Regions from separate parts of the Kitasatospora sp. NPDC001540 genome, predicted to be linked through region 1. Evidence: riboswitches for the same ligand, from Rfam matches in the RefSeq annotation. Region 1 holds a riboswitch; the other holds the start of a gene.
What was found. A riboswitch is a leader RNA that binds a small molecule or an ion and turns the genes downstream of it on or off. The one in region 1 is predicted to bind glycine.

Region 1 (7,419 bases):
CGGGTCCTGCAGCACCTTGACCTGGGCGGCCTGCGACAGGCCGGTCTGGGCCCAGTCGAGGTCGGCGGTGTTCCCCAGCAGGCGGGCGTCCATGTCGTCGGCGTTGGTGGTGACGGTCAGCTTGACGACGTCCGGCAGCGCCTTGCGGAACGGGTCGGAGGCCGGGTCCCAGTTCTCGTTGCGGACCAGCTCGTAGCCCTTGCCCGGCTCGACCGACTTGAACTTGTACGGGCCGGAGGAGACCGGCTTGTCGCCGTACTTGGAGCCGGTGTCCAGCTTCTGCGGGACGGGGGCGGCGGAGCCCATGGCCAGCAGGAACGGGAAGTCCGAGTTCGGCTTGGCCAGGTGGAAGACGATCGTGGTGTCGTCCGGGGTCTCCACCGTCTTGAGGCCGAGCTTGTTCGGGTCGGAGTCGGTGTAGGGGCCCTTGTAGCCCTGGCCCTGGTCCAGCTCGTTGATCAGGTAGGTCGGGCCGCCGGAGACGACGTCCTGCGCGAAGATGCGCTCGATGCCGTACTTGATGTCCTTCGAGGTGATGACCGAGCCGTCCTCGAACTTCAGGCCGGGCTTCAGCTTGAAGGTGTAGGTCTTGGCGTCGGCGGAGATCTCCGGCTGGGCGGAGGCCAGGTCGGGGACGAGCTTCAGGCCGTCCTTGCCGGGCTTGCCGTCGAAGGCGAGCAGGGTGCGGGTGTAGAAGCGCTCGTAGTTCCACACCGAGGCGTAGTACGCGCGACCGGGGTCGAGCGAGTCCACGTCGGTGGTGGTCCACATCTCCAGGGTCCCGCCCTTCTTGGTGGACGGGTTCACCACCTTGTCGGCCGCCGCGTTGAAGCCCGCCGCCGCACCGGCCTTGCCCGAGGCGTTGTCGCCCCCGCCGTTGCTGCCGCCGCCCTTGCTGCCGCCGCAGGCGGCCGTGGTGAGGGCGAGGGTGGCCACCAGAGCGGCGGCCGCGAGCGTCCTGTTTCGCTTCATGGGTTGGGGAACCTCCAGAGTTGCGGGCTCAGTTGCCCTTGGGGTCGAGAGCGTCACGCAGGCCGTCACCGAAGAGGTTGAAGGCGAGCACGGTGATGAAGATGGCGAGACCGGGGATCACCATGTACGTGGGATCCGCCTGGTAGATCCCGACCGCGTCCGAGAGCATCTGCCCCCAGGACGGGGTGGGCGGCCGGACGCCGGCCCCGAGGAAGCTGAGCGCCGCCTCGTTCAGGATGTTGGTGGGGATGATCAGGGTCGCGTAGACCAGGATCGGCGCCGTCAGGTTCGGCAGCAGCTCGCGGAACAGGATGTGCGCGCGCCCCGCGCCGAGGCTGCGGGCGGCGTCCACGAACTCGCGCTCGCGCAGCGACATGGCCTGGCCGCGGACGATGCGCCCGATGTACGGCCAGCCGAAGAAGCCGATCACGGTCACCAGGACCGCCACCCGCACGCCGGTGTCGCCCAGGCCGAACAGCTTGTTGGGCATCACCGAGACCAGCGCGATGCTGAACAGCAGCTGCGGGAAGGCCAGCAGGACGTCCATGACCCGGCTGATGACCGAGTCCACCCAGCCGCCGAAGTACCCGGCCATGATGCCCATCACGACGCCGATGCAGACCGACAGCGCGGCGGCCAGGAAGGCCACCAGCAGCGAGATCTGCGCGCCGTAGACGATCCGGGAGAACACGTCGCGGCCGAAGGTCGGGTCGACGCCGAGCAGGAAGTCGCCGCTGATGCCGCCGAACGCCCCCTTGGGCAGGCCCAGGTCGGGGTTGATCTGGTCCGGGTGCGGCTCGTCGACCGGGTGTCCGAACAGCGCGGTCAGCACCGGGGCGAAGACCGCCGCCAGGATCAGCAGCACCACGACGGCGCCGCCGACCAGCGCGACCTTGTCGCGCTTGAGCCGGCTCCAGGCGATGCGGCCCGGCGAGCGGCCCTCGATCTTCTTGGGCGGCTCGGGAGTTGACGCGCCGTCAGGCTGCGCCCCGGACGCCGGACCCGAGGTCTCGGTGGGTGTGGTCATGAGTCAGTTCGTTCCCCTCGCCGACGGTGGCCGGCCCACGGAGTCGCGTGCGGTGCGGAGGTGCAGAGCGGTTCGGTGGTGCCGGGTGCCGGTGCGGCGGTGCAGAAGTGCGTTGAGCAAGCAGGGCGTTGCTGGTGGTGCCGGGTTTCCTCCGGACGGCCCTCCGGTCAGGGGGGCGCCCGGGACGGCGACGATCCCGGGCGGGACGCCTCCGACGTGCACGGTGCGGACGCACGAGATGAGCATCGTGCGGTTCATGCGGTGGCCGGGGCGCGTTCACCTTCGTGAGGATCGACTCGCACCCCGCATTGCGCAGCACTCTCTGTCATGGGAAGTGCCCGGCGGAAGACCCTCATGCCGAAGGATGCCCAACTGTGATCTGTCGGCATGCACTTCCGTTGCGCACGCATATCGCTCTTCACACGGCTGTTACATGTCCGTCAAGGGGTACGCTGACGACACCCCGCCACTGGCGGGAAAACGCCAGTTGGCGCCGGGGGTTGCGCGCGTAGATCACGGGGTGGCAAGAGCTGGCAAAAAACCCCCGCCGACCCTGGGGAAAGGGCGGGACGGGGGTTTTTCGGCAGTGCGTCAGGGTAGGTTCAACGGCCCGGGTAGCCCGGCCAGGGGGCCTGCGGCCAGCCCTGGGCGGGCCCGGCGGGCGGTTGCGCTGCGTAACCGAAGCCGGTCGGGTGGGCCTGCGGGGGGCCCTGCCGGTCGAAGAACGGGCGGGCGTTGGCCCACATCCACATCGCCACCGGGTCGTACTCGTCCGCCATCATCACGGTGGACACCCCGGGCCCGTCGGGCGCCTGCGCGGCGGCCCGCTGCACCAGCGCCCGGGCCGCCTCCACCGACGGCGGGGAGGCGTCGTACAGGTCGAGCCCGATCGCCAGGTACGCCTCGCCCAGCGCCGGCTGCACCCAGGCCCGCCGCAGCGAGCGCAGCGGGCGCACCTCGCCCGCCTGCTGCTCCAGCACGGCGAAGAACGGGGAGGCCTGCACGGCGGGTTCGGAGATCCGCAGCGGGCCGGCCGGCAGCCGGTCCAGGCCGAGCGCGATCCGCCGCAGGTCGGCCCAGGGCACGCCGACGCCGCCACCGGGGCGGTGCGGGTCCAGCCACAGGCCCCAGCGCGAGCGGTAGAGCGCGGCGGCGATCTCCGGGCCGGAGACCACCTCGTGGGCCCGCGTCCAGCCGCTGGCCGCCAACTGGGCCGGGGAGGTGGCGCAGGGCGCGTAGCCGTGCCCGCCGACGTCCATGTTCCCGTACTGGGCGTCCGGGCTGCCGGGGCTGCCGTGCCACAGCAGCATCCAGACCTGCCCGCCGGCCAGCGCGCGCAGCAGGCCCTCGTACGCCTCCCAGCGCTCCGGTGCGACCGCTGCGAGGGCGTGCTCGACCGCCCCCGGGTCGCCGGCTGCTCCCGTCACGTCGCCGCCCTACTCTCTCGTCCGCTCGCCACCGTGCTCCGGTGTGCCGGGGCAACCCTATGGGGCGCACCCGACGGCCGTCATGCCGCCGTACCGCGTGCGGCCGAGGAGCGGGCCCGAGCGGCCGTCACGGACGCACGTAGAAGGGCTGTACCCGCCCCAGCAGCCAGTCCACCACCGGATCGGCGACCAGGTCGAGCAGCACCAGGTGGACGCCCCAGGCGGGCGGCGCGGTTCCCAGCGCCCGGCCCAGCGCGGTGTTCACCTCGACCGGGTCGGCGGGGGCCACCGGGTCGAGCTGGACGCCGACGTACAGCAGGGTCGGCTCGCCCTCCACCCGGGCCAGCGCCCGACGGGCCGTCAACACCCCCGGCAGCGCGACGAGTTCGCTGGTCGCGGCGGCCAGGAAGGCGAACGGCTCCTGGTGCGGCTCGGGCTCCTTGAGCGCCACCCGGGCGCCCTCGGTGACGCCCCGCGCCTCCCACTCCTCGCCGCGCGGCCCGCGCCGCAGCTCGCCGACGCCCTCCGGCGGCACCGGGATGCCCACCGGCGCCTCCGGGTTGACCGCGATGCCGATGCCCAGCGGCAGCCCGCGGGCGAACTCCCACATCGGGGCGATCGCGAACGGGATGCCCGGGCAGTGCTGCAGGTACTGCTCCTGCGAGGAGTACACCGGCACGTACGGCGCCCCGGCCAGCTCCAGCGTCGGCAGGTCGAGCGCCTCGGCGTCCGGGGTGGTGCCGGAGGGCAGCGGGATCCACACCTGGCTGCGGGCCAGCACCTCGATCACCCGGGGCGTCGCGCCCGGATCGCCGAGCGCGGCGGTCAGCACCCGCTCCAGCTCGTTGACCGGCCAGGCCCCGCCCTCCGGAACCCCGCCCAGCGGGAACCCCATGTCGCCCCTCCACGTCCGCAGTTGCGATCAGGTTAGCGGCGCGCGGGGGCGTCCCGGTGCGCCGACGGCCGGACCCCTCTCCCACGAGTGGGCCCCGGCGTGCCATGATGGGCCCGCCCAAACTTCATACCGGCCGCTCGAACCCGCGCGGGAGAGCCGGAACGGCCTGCTCAGGCCGCGACCGGCGCCGAAGGAGCAAGTCCTCCCCGGAATCTCTCAGGCACCCCTACCGCCCGGGCTAGGCAGATCTGGAAAGTGGACACGGCCGCGCCGTGCGCCCACCCACGGTGCAAGCCGCCATCCTGTTCAGGAGGCGGCGAAGCTCTCAGGTTCGACGACAGATGGGGGAGATTCGCCCCAGCCTGCCCGTTTCCAGATCCCGGGAGTCCCGTCGTGTCCCTCCGCCTGACCGCGCTCGACGCGCTGCACCGCTCGCTCGGCGCCACCATGACCGACTTCGCGGGCTGGGACATGCCGCTGCGCTACGGCAGCGAGCGCGAGGAGCACCTCGCCGTCCGCACCCGGGCCGGCCTGTTCGACCTCTCGCACATGGGCGAGATCACCGTCTCCGGCCCGCAGGCGGGCGAGTTGCTCGACCACGCGCTGGTCGGCTTCATCTCCGCGCTCGGCGTGCTGCGCGCCCGCTACACCATGATCTGCCGCGAGGACGGCGGCATCCTGGACGACCTGATCGTCTACCGCACCGCCGAGGACGAGTACCTGGTGGTCGCCAACGCCTCCAACGCCCAGGTCGTGCTGGACGCGCTGACCGAGCGCGCGGCGGGCTTCGACGCCACCGTCCGCGACGACCGCGACGCCTACGCGCTGCTCGCCGTCCAGGGCCCGGAGGCGAACGGCATCCTGGCCAAGCTGACCGACGCCGACCTGCCCGGCCTCAAGTACTACGCCCTGCTGCCCGCCACGGTGGCCGACCGCCGGGTCTGGCTGGCCCGCACCGGCTACACCGGCGAGGACGGCTTCGAGGTGTTCTGCGCCCCCGCCGACGCCGAGCACCTGTGGACGGCGCTGACCGGGGCGGGCACCGCCGAGGGCCTGGTCCCGTGCGGCCTGTCCTGCCGCGACACGCTGCGCCTGGAGGCGGGCATGCCGCTGTACGGGCACGAGCTGTCGACCGAGCTGACCCCGTTCGACGCGGGCCTGGGCCGGGTGGTGCGCTTCGACAAGACCACCAACGACGGCGCCTTCGTCGGCCGCAAGGCGCTGGAGGAGGCCGCGGCGCAGGCCGAGTCCAACCCGCCGCGCAAGCTGGTCGGCCTGGTCTCCGAGGGCAAGCGCGTCCCGCGCGCCGAGTACGCGGTGGTGGACGCCGAGGGCGCCGTGATCGGCCGGATCACCTCCGGCGCGCCGTCCCCGACGCTGGGCAGGCCGATCGCCATCGCGTACGTGGACGCCGTCCACGCCGAGCCCGGCACCGCCGTCGCGGTGGACGTGCGCGGCAAGGCCGAGCCGGTCGAGGTCGTCGCGCTGCCGTTCTACAAGCGCGCCCGCTGACCCCGCACCTCCCCCGAGCAGTCCTCCTCCGGTTCGTCCGCCCAGCGGACGGCCGCGCCCTCCCCTCCCGCGATCCTGGAGAATGACGCCATGAGCAACCCCACGCACCTGCAGTACACCAAGGAGCACGAGTGGCTGACCGCCGCCGTGGACGGGGTGTCGACGGTCGGCATCACCGCGCACGCGGCCGACGCCCTCGGCGACATCGTCTACGTCCAGCTCCCGGCGGTGGGCGACACCGTCACCGCGGGTGAGACCTGTGGCGAGCTTGAGTCCACCAAGTCGGTCAGCGACCTCTTCTCCCCCGCCACCGGCGAGGTCACCGAGGTCAACCAGGCCGTCATCGACGAGCCGGCCCTGGTCAACTCGGAGCCCTTCGAGGGCGGTTGGCTGTTCAAGGTCCGGGTCGAGGCGACCGACGAGCTGCTCGACGCCGACGGCTACACCGCCTTCACCGGCGCCTGACCGGGAGACCCCCCTGATGACGGTTCTCAACCAGTCCCTGCACGCGCTCGACCCGGAGATCGCCGCCGCGGTCGACGCCGAGCTGCACCGCCAGCAGACCACCCTGGAAATGATCGCCTCCGAGAACTTCGCCCCGGTGGCGGTCATGGAGGCCCAGGGCTCGGTGCTCACCAACAAGTACGCCGAGGGCTACCCCGGCCGCCGCTACTACGGCGGCTGCGAGCACGTCGACGTGGTCGAGCAGATCGCCATCGACCGGATCAAGGAGCTGTTCGGCGCCGAGCACGCCAACGTGCAGCCGCACTCCGGCGCGCAGGCGAACGCCGCGGCGATGTTCGCGCTGATCCAGCCGGGCGACACCATCCTGGGCCTGAACCTGGCCCACGGCGGTCACCTGACCCACGGCATGAAGATCAACTTCTCCGGCAAGCTCTACAACGTGGTCGCCTACCACGTGGACGAGAAGTCCGGCCAGGTCGACATGGCCGAGGTCGAGCGCCTCGCCAAGGAGCACCGGCCGAAGCTGATCATCGCGGGCTGGTCCGCCTACCCCCGCCAGCTGGACTTCGCCGAGTTCCGCCGGGTCGCGGACGAGGTCGGCGCCCTGCTGATGGTCGACATGGCGCACTTCGCCGGCCTGGTCGCCGCCGGTCTGCACCCCTCCCCGGTGCCGTACGCGGACGTGGTCACCACCACCACCCACAAGACCCTGGGCGGCCCGCGCGGCGGCGTCATCCTCTCCAAGGCCGAGCACGCCAAGAAGATCAACTCCGCGGTCTTCCCCGGCCAGCAGGGCGGCCCGCTGGAGCACGTGATCGCCGCCAAGGCCGTCGCGTTCAAGGTCGCGGCCTCCGAGGAGTTCAAGGAGCGCCAGCGCCGCACCCTGGAGGGCGCGAAGATCCTCGCCGAGCGCCTGCTCCAGGACGACGTGACCTCCTCCGGCGTCTCCGTGCTGTCCGGCGGCACCGACGTCCACCTGGTCCTGGTCGACCTGCGCAACAGCGAGCTCAACGGCCAGGACGCCGAGGACCGCCTGCACGAGGTCGGCATCACGGTCAACCGCAACGCCGTCCCGAACGACCCGCGTCCGCCGATGGTCACCTCAGGCCTGCGCATCGGCA
Region 2 (7,419 bases), on a different contig from region 1:
GCTTCGACGACCTGACCCGCGACATCGCCGAGGTCCCCGCCGTCGAGGTGATCACCACCGTCGCCGTCCACCTGATGAGCGCCGCCGCCGTCAAGTGCGGCCTCGCCGAGGGCGGCGAGGCCGACAAGGACCTCGACGAGGCCCGCAAGCTCATCACCGCCCTGGCCGGCCTGGTCACCGCCGGGGCCCCCGAGATCTCCAACTTCCACGCCGCCCCCCTCCGCGACGGCCTCCGCTCCCTCCAGCTCGCCTTCCGCGAGGCCTCCCTCGTCCCCGACGCCCCCGGCACCGGCCCCGGCGAGAAGTTCACCGGCCCCGTCTACTCCTGACACCCCCCACGCGCGGAAGCCGCCCGACCGGGAGGACTCCCCCGGCGGGCGGCTTCCGCCGTGCGGCTACGCGTCGTACTCCTCCAGCGGCGGGCACGAGCACACCAGGTTCCGGTCCCCGTACGCGCCGTCGATCCGTCGCACCGCGGGCCAGTACTTGTCCGCCGGGTTGACCCCCGCCGGGAAGACCGCCTCCTCGCGGCTGTACGGGTGCGTCCACTCACCGGCCAGCATCGACGCGGTGTGCGGGGCGTTGCGCAGCGGGTTGTCGTCGGCGGCCCACTCGCCCGCCCCGACCTTCTCGATCTCGCCGCGGATCGCGATCATCGCCTCGCAGAAGCGGTCGATCTCGTGCAGGTCCTCGGACTCGGTCGGCTCGATCATCAGCGTCCCGGCGACCGGGAACGACATGGTCGGCGCGTGGAAGCCGTAGTCGATGAGCCGCTTGGCGATGTCGTCGACGCTGACGCCGGTCTCCTTGCTGAGCGGCCGCAGGTCGATGATGCACTCGTGCGCGACCAGCCCGCCGGGCCCGGTGTAGAGCACGGGGTAGTGCGGGGCGAGCCGCTTGGCGATGTAGTTGGCGTTCAGCACCGCCACCTGGGTGGCGCGCTTGAGCCCCTCGCCGCCCATCAGCCGGACGTACGCCCAGGAGATCGGCAGGATCGCCGCCGAGCCCCAGGGCGCGGCCGAGATCGGTCCGACGCCGGTCGCCGGTCCGGCCTCGGCCTGCAGCGGGTGGTTGGGCAGGTACGGCGCGAGGTGCTCGCGCACCGCGACCGGGCCGACGCCGGGGCCGCCGCCGCCGTGCGGGATGCAGAAGGTCTTGTGCAGGTTGAGGTGCGAGACGTCCGCCCCGAACTTGCCGGGCTTGGCCAGGCCGACCAGCGCGTTGAGGTTGGCGCCGTCGACGTACACCTGGCCGCCGGCCTCGTGGACGAGGGCGCAGATCCGGGTGATCTCGGTCTCGAACACGCCGTGGGTGGACGGGTAGGTGACCATCAGCACGGCGAGCTGCTCGCGGTGCTGCTCGATCTTCGCCTTCAGGTCGTCGACGTCCACGTCGCCGTCGGCGAGCGTCTTGACCACGACGACCCGCATGCCGGCCATCGCCGCCGAGGCCGCGTTGGTGCCGTGCGCGGAGGACGGGATCAGGCAGACGTCGCGCTGGGTGTCCCCGTTCGCCCGGTGGTACGCCCGCACCGCCAGCAGACCGGCCAGCTCGCCCTGCGAGCCCGCGTTCGGCTGGATCGACACCGCGTCGTAGCCGGTGACCTCGACCAGCTGCTGCTCCAGCTCGCGGATCAGCGTCAGGTAGCCCTCGGCCTGCTCGACCGGCGCGAACGGGTGCAGCTGCCCGAACTCGGGCCAGGTGACCGGCTCCATCTCGGTGGTCGCGTTGAGCTTCATGGTGCAGGAGCCCAGCGGGATCATGCCGCGGTCGAGCGCGTAGTCGCGGTCGGAGAGGCGGCGCAGGTAGCGCAGCATCGCGGTCTCGGAGCGGTGGCTGTGGAAGACCGGGTGGGTGAGGTACTCGTCCTCGCGCAGCAGTTCGGCGGGCAGCGCGTCCGCGTCCTCGGCGATCTGCGCCTCGACGCCGAACGCGGCGAACACGGCCGCCAGGTGCGCGCGGGTGGTGGTCTCGTCGCAGGAGACCGACACCCGGTCGCCGTCGACCTTGTGCACGTTGACGCCACCGGCCAGCGCCGCGGCCACGACCTCGTCGGCCCGGCCCGGGACGACGGCGGTCACGGTGTCGAAGAACGCCTCGTGGGCGAGTTCGACGCCGCCCGCGCGCAGGCCCGCGGCGAGCGCGGCGGCGTAGCGGTGGGTGCGGCGGGCGATGTCGGCGAGGCCGTCGGGGCCGTGGTAGACGGCGTACATGGAGGCCATCACGGCGAGCAGCACCTGCGCGGTGCAGATGTTGGAGGTGGCCTTCTCGCGGCGGATGTGCTGCTCGCGGGTCTGCAGGGCGAGCCGGTAGGCGCGGTTGCCGTCGGCGTCGACGGAGACGCCGACCAGGCGGCCGGGCAGGTTGCGGGCGTACTCGGCGCGGACGGCCAGGTAGCCGGCGTGCGGGCCGCCGAAGCCCATCGGGACGCCGAAGCGCTGCGAGGTGCCGCAGGCGATGTCGGCGCCGAGCTCGCCGGGCGAGCGCAGCAGGGTGAGGGCGAGCAGGTCGGCGGCGACGGCGACGACGGCGCCGAGCCCGTGGGCCTGCTCGATGACGGCCTTCAGGTCCCGCACCGCGCCGGAGGCGCCCGGGTACTGGAGCAGCACGCCGAAGACGCCGCGCTCGGCGATCTCGGCGGGGATGCCGTCGGACAGGTCGGCGGTGACGACCTCGACGCCGGTCGGTTCGGCGCGGGTCTCGATCACGGCGAGGGTCTGCGGCAGGGTGTCCGCGTCGACCAGGAAGACCCCGGCCTTGTTCTTGGTGACGCGCCGGGCCAGCGCCATCGCCTCGGCTGCGGCGGTGCCCTCGTCGAGCAGCGAGGAGCCGGAGGTGTCCAGGCCGGTCAGGTCGGCGACCACGGTCTGGAAGTTGAGCAGCGCCTCCAGGCGGCCCTGCGAGATCTCCGGCTGGTACGGGGTGTAGGCGGTGTACCAGGCCGGGTTCTCCAGCACGTTGCGCAGGATCACCGGCGGGGTGAAGGTGCCGTAGTAGCCGAGGCCGATCATCGAGGTGAGGACCTGGTTGCGGCCGGCCAGCTCGCGCAGTTCGGCGAGCACCTGGGCCTCGCTGCGCCCGGCGGGCAGGCCGAGCGCGGTGAGGCTGCGGATGGCGTCGGGGACGGCGGCGTCGGACAGTTCGTCCAGGGAGGCGTAGCCGACCTGGGCCAGCATCTTCTGCTGGGCGTCGCTGTCGGGGCCGATGTGGCGGTGCTCGAAGGGGCTGGCCTGCTCAAGGTCGCTGAGCGTCGGCTGGGCGTTCATGGGGGTCGGGCCTCCTGGTCGCGGACCGGCGGTGGTACGCACGCCGACCGACTGCCGTGGAAGCCGGGCGGGCGGGCGAACCCGTCAGCCTCCCCCTCTGTCATCGGTACCTGAGAGCTTCACGCGTCCGGGCGGGGCCCGCACGGCTTGCACCGTCGGCGAGGGCGGGTCCGACCGGCTCCGGTGCCGACGGTCCTGCCCTGCTTTCCAGAGTGACCTGTTCTCGCTCGGTACGGATGCCTGAGAGATTCCGGGGAGGGGTTGCTCCTTCGGCGTCCCGCACCCCCGTCCAGCGGGGTCGGGACTCTCCCGAGCGGGCTCGGCGGTCGCCTCCGAGGTTACCAGCGCGGGCCCTTCCGATCACCGGTACGGCCCTGTGATCTGCCCCGGACGGCGGCTTCCGGGGTGCCGCCGTCCGTTACGTGCCCTTTGGTGTGAAGTGGCGGCCCGGCACGCTCCTCCGGCCGCCGCCCGCAACAGACCCTGAGGAGCAGCAGGACTGGAGGACAGCGTGCAGACCGATATCGATCCGCGCGACCTGATCGGACACAAGGCGGTCGACCGGAACGGTGACAAGATCGGCACGGTCGACGAGGTGTACCTGGACGACGCCACCGGCGAGCCGGAGTGGGCGGCCGTCCGCACGGGGATCTTCGGCCGGGACGCCTTCGTCCCGCTGACCACCAGCGAGTTCGCGGGCGACGAGTTGCGCGTCCCGTACGACAAGTCGCTGATCAGGGAGTCACCGGACTTCGGCGTGGGCCAGCACCTCTCCCCGGCCCAGGAGTTGCAGCTGTACCGCTACTACGGGCTGGACAGCGGCGGCAACGCCGGTTCGGGCCCCGCGGCGAAGGCGGCAGAGGCTGCGACCGGAACGGCGGCGGCCGCGGGTGCGGCCGCGAAGGAGCACCCGCGCCAGGAGCCCGCGGCGGACCGCGACTTCGGCACCGTCGCCTCCGCTCCCGCCCCGGCACCCGCTCCCGCCGCCACCGCGGCCGCCGCACCGACGGCCTTCGCCGCGACCCGGACCGAACCGGCGACCCAGCAGCGCCAACAGCACGAGCAACAGCACCAGTCGTCCCCGGCGGAGCGCCCGGACGGGGCGCAACCGACCGCGCCGATGGAGATCACCTGCCGCGAGGAGCGGCTCGACATCACCACCGAGTGGCACGCGGTGGGCACCACCCGGCTGCGCAAGTACGTGACCACCGAACAGGTGGAGCGCCGGGTGCCGGTGGTGCGCGAGCGGGTGCGGGTGGAGCGGATCCCGGTGTCGGACGCGGAGCGGGCGGCGCTGAGCGAGCAGGAGATCGCCGAGGCGGTCGAGGAGGTCACGCTGCACGAGGAGCGTCCGGTGGTGCGCAAGTACCTGGCGCCGGTCGAGCGGGTGCGCCTGGTGGTGGAGCGGTACACCGAGGAGGAGGTGGTCCGCGAGGAGCTGCGCCGCGAGCAGGTGGAGGTGCACGACGCGGCCACCGGCGACGGGGACGGCGAGGGGGCGCAGCAGCGCCAGCCGTGGAACGCGCAGCCGCAGTCGCCGACCGCGGCGAAGCCCCAGGCGTCCGTCGCGGACGGCAGTGCGGAGCACGCCCGTCCGGAGCCGCTGCGCTCCTGACGGCCCGCCGCGCTTCCCGACCCCGGCCCCGGTCCGCTCCGGCGGGCCGGGGCCGTCGCTTTGCCAAAGCTTCACCAATCGATATTTGACAGGGTGAAGCATTTCCCGACATGGTTACTTAAGTTCATGCACTATCGCCTGTCTGAAGCAACCCGTCGGAGGAGTCCCCGTGAGTGAGGCACCACAGCCCACCCCCACGGCCGCCAAGCCCACCAGCGCCCGGGTCCTGCCCGCCCTGATCCTGGCCATGCTGGCCTTCAGCGTGGTGCAGACCGCGGTCGTCCCGATCCTGCCGGGCCTGGCCCGCGAGCTGAACGTCTCGGGCTCCAGCATCACCTGGCTGATGACCGCCAACCTGCTCTCCGCCGCGGTCCTCACCCCGCTGCTCGGCCGCTTCGGCGACCTGCGCGGACGCAAGCCCATGCTGCTGGTCTCGCTGGCCGGCCTGGTCCTCGGTTCCGGCCTCGCCGTGTGCACCCACTCCTTCACCTGGCTGCTGGTGGCCCGGGTGCTGCAGGGCGCGGGCGGCGGCGTGCTGCCGCTGGCGATCAGCATCGTCCGCGACGAGCTGCCCCGGCACAAGGTCACCGGCGGCGTCGCCGCGATCTCCGCCTCGATGGGCGTCGGCTCCGGCCTCGGCCTGGTCGCCACCGGCCTGCTGCTGGAGCACTGGAGCTACAAGTCGATCTTCTGGATGGGCCTGGTCTTCGGCCTGGTCGCGGTCGCCCTGGTGGTCCTGCGGGTGCCCTCCGACCCGGTCGTCGACAAGGAGGGCGGCGCCGACCCGCTCGGCGCCCTCACCCTGGCCGGCTGGCTCTCCGCCCTGCTGGTCGCCGTCAGCCAGGGCAACCACTGGGGCTGGACCTCCAACCGCACCCTCGGCCTGTTCGCCGTCGCGGCCGTGGTCGCCCTGCTCTGGGTCCTCGTCGAGTCCAGGGTCACCCACCCGCTGGTCGACCTGTCGATGATGGCCCGCCCCGCCGTCGCCTTCACCAACCTCTCCGGCCTGCTGATCGGCTTCGGCATGTACGGCTCGTTCATGGTGATCAGCAACTTCGCGCAGACCCCGGAGAAGCTCGCCCACTACGGCTTCACCGCCACCGTCCTGCACGCCGGCGTCATGCTGCTGCCCTCCGCGATCGGCTCGATGGTCGCCGCCCCGCTCGGCGCCCTGCTGATCGCCCGCCGCGGCCCCCGCCTCCCGCTGGTCCTCGGCGGCCTGCTCGGCGCCGTCTCGATGGCGTACCTGGCGCTGCGCCACGGCGCCGAGTTCGACCTCTACTTCTCCTCCGCGGTCTTCGGCCTCGGCGTCGGCCTCGCCTACGCGGCGATGCCCGCCTACATCAACGGCGCCGTCCCCGCCGAGCAGTCCGGCATCGCCAACGGCATGAACGCCGTGCTGCGCACCGTCGGCGGCGCGATCGGCACCGCCGTGATGAGCGCGATCCTCACCGGCGACACCCTCAAGCTGCCGATCCCCGTGCAGCTCCCCACCGAGAACGCCTACCAGAACGCCTTCTGGGTGGCCGGCGTGATGTGCCTGGTCGCCGCCGCCGTCCCGTTCGCCATCCGCGCGGCCAAGTCCGCCCCCGCCGCCCCCGTCGAGCAGGCCGCCCCGGCCCTCACCAAGACCGACGCCTGACGGCGTCACCCTCGCGTCCTGGACACACGCGAGCAACGGGGAGCACCCCTCGCCACGGGCATCGGCGAGGGGTGCTCCCCGTTGCTCGCCCGCTCAGCCCCGCACGCTCAGCCCCCGCCCGCCGGGGGCCTGAGCGGCAACGCCCCCGAAGGCTCCAACTCCTCGTCCCCCACCGCGAACGTCCGCACCCGCCCCACCCCCGAGTACGGCGTCTCGAACCGCACCGTCACCCGCCCGACCCCGCTGCCCTGCACCCAGCCGGGCCCGAACTCGCGGTGCGTGACGTCCTGCCCGGGCCACCACCGCCGGGCCGCCGGGTCGACCTCCACCGCCTCCTCGACCGTCTCCTCGACCACGGTCGCCGGGCCCGACTCCCGTTCCTCCCGCTCCAGTTGGGCGAACAGGTCCTCCTGGGTGTAGTCCGCGAGCTGCGCGACGCCCACCCCCAGCAGCCGCACCCCGCCCGTGACGTCGACCTGCGTCGCCAGCCGCCGCGCCGTCGCGGCGATCACCTCCGCGTCGTCCGTCGGCCCGCGCAGCGTCTCGGAGCGGGTCAGCGTGGAGAAGTCGAACCGCCGGACCTTGAGCACCACCGTCCGCCCGGAGCGCCCGGCCGCCCGCAGCCGCCGCACGCAGCGCGCGGCCAACTGCTCGATCTCGTACAGGATCCGCTCCCGGTCGGCGAGGTCGACCTCGAAGGTGTCCTCCACCGACACCGACTTGGCGTCCCGGTCCGGCACCACCGGCCGCTCGTCCCAGCCGAGCGCCATCTGGAACACGCCCGCGCCGTGCGCCTTCCCCAGCAGGGCGACCAACTCCTCGAACCCGGCCTCCGCGAGGTCCGCCACCGTGGTCAACCCGGCCCGGCGCAGCGCCTGTTCGGTCGCGGGCCCGAT

Region 2: it holds a riboswitch for glycine, as region 1 does, so the genes downstream of both, gcvP (aminomethyl-transferring glycine dehydrogenase) here and gcvT (glycine cleavage system aminomethyltransferase GcvT) in region 1, are expected to answer to the same signal.

Annotation. Positions count from the first base shown of each region.
Region 1 covers NZ_JBIAVO010000004.1:31,767-39,185, forward strand. The annotation lists gene ACFY00_RS07045 (ABC transporter substrate-binding protein) at 1-972, opposite strand, end outside; gene ACFY00_RS07050 (ABC transporter permease) at 1,001-1,999, opposite strand; gene ACFY00_RS07055 (enhanced serine sensitivity protein SseB C-terminal domain-containing protein) at 2,602-3,426, opposite strand; gene ACFY00_RS07060 (enhanced serine sensitivity protein SseB) at 3,554-4,321, opposite strand; glycine riboswitch at 4,460-4,563, shown strand; gene gcvT (glycine cleavage system aminomethyltransferase GcvT) at 4,715-5,833, shown strand; gene gcvH (glycine cleavage system protein GcvH) at 5,924-6,298, shown strand; gene glyA (serine hydroxymethyltransferase) at 6,315-7,419, shown strand, end outside.
Region 2 covers NZ_JBIAVO010000015.1:7,374-14,792, reverse strand. The annotation lists gene ACFY00_RS19050 (DUF1844 domain-containing protein) at 1-329, shown strand, start outside; gene gcvP (aminomethyl-transferring glycine dehydrogenase) at 396-3,266, opposite strand; glycine riboswitch at 3,485-3,588, opposite strand; gene ACFY00_RS19040 (PRC and DUF2382 domain-containing protein) at 3,778-4,881, shown strand; gene ACFY00_RS19035 (MFS transporter) at 5,051-6,523, shown strand; gene ACFY00_RS19030 (DNA polymerase IV) at 6,631-7,419, opposite strand, start outside.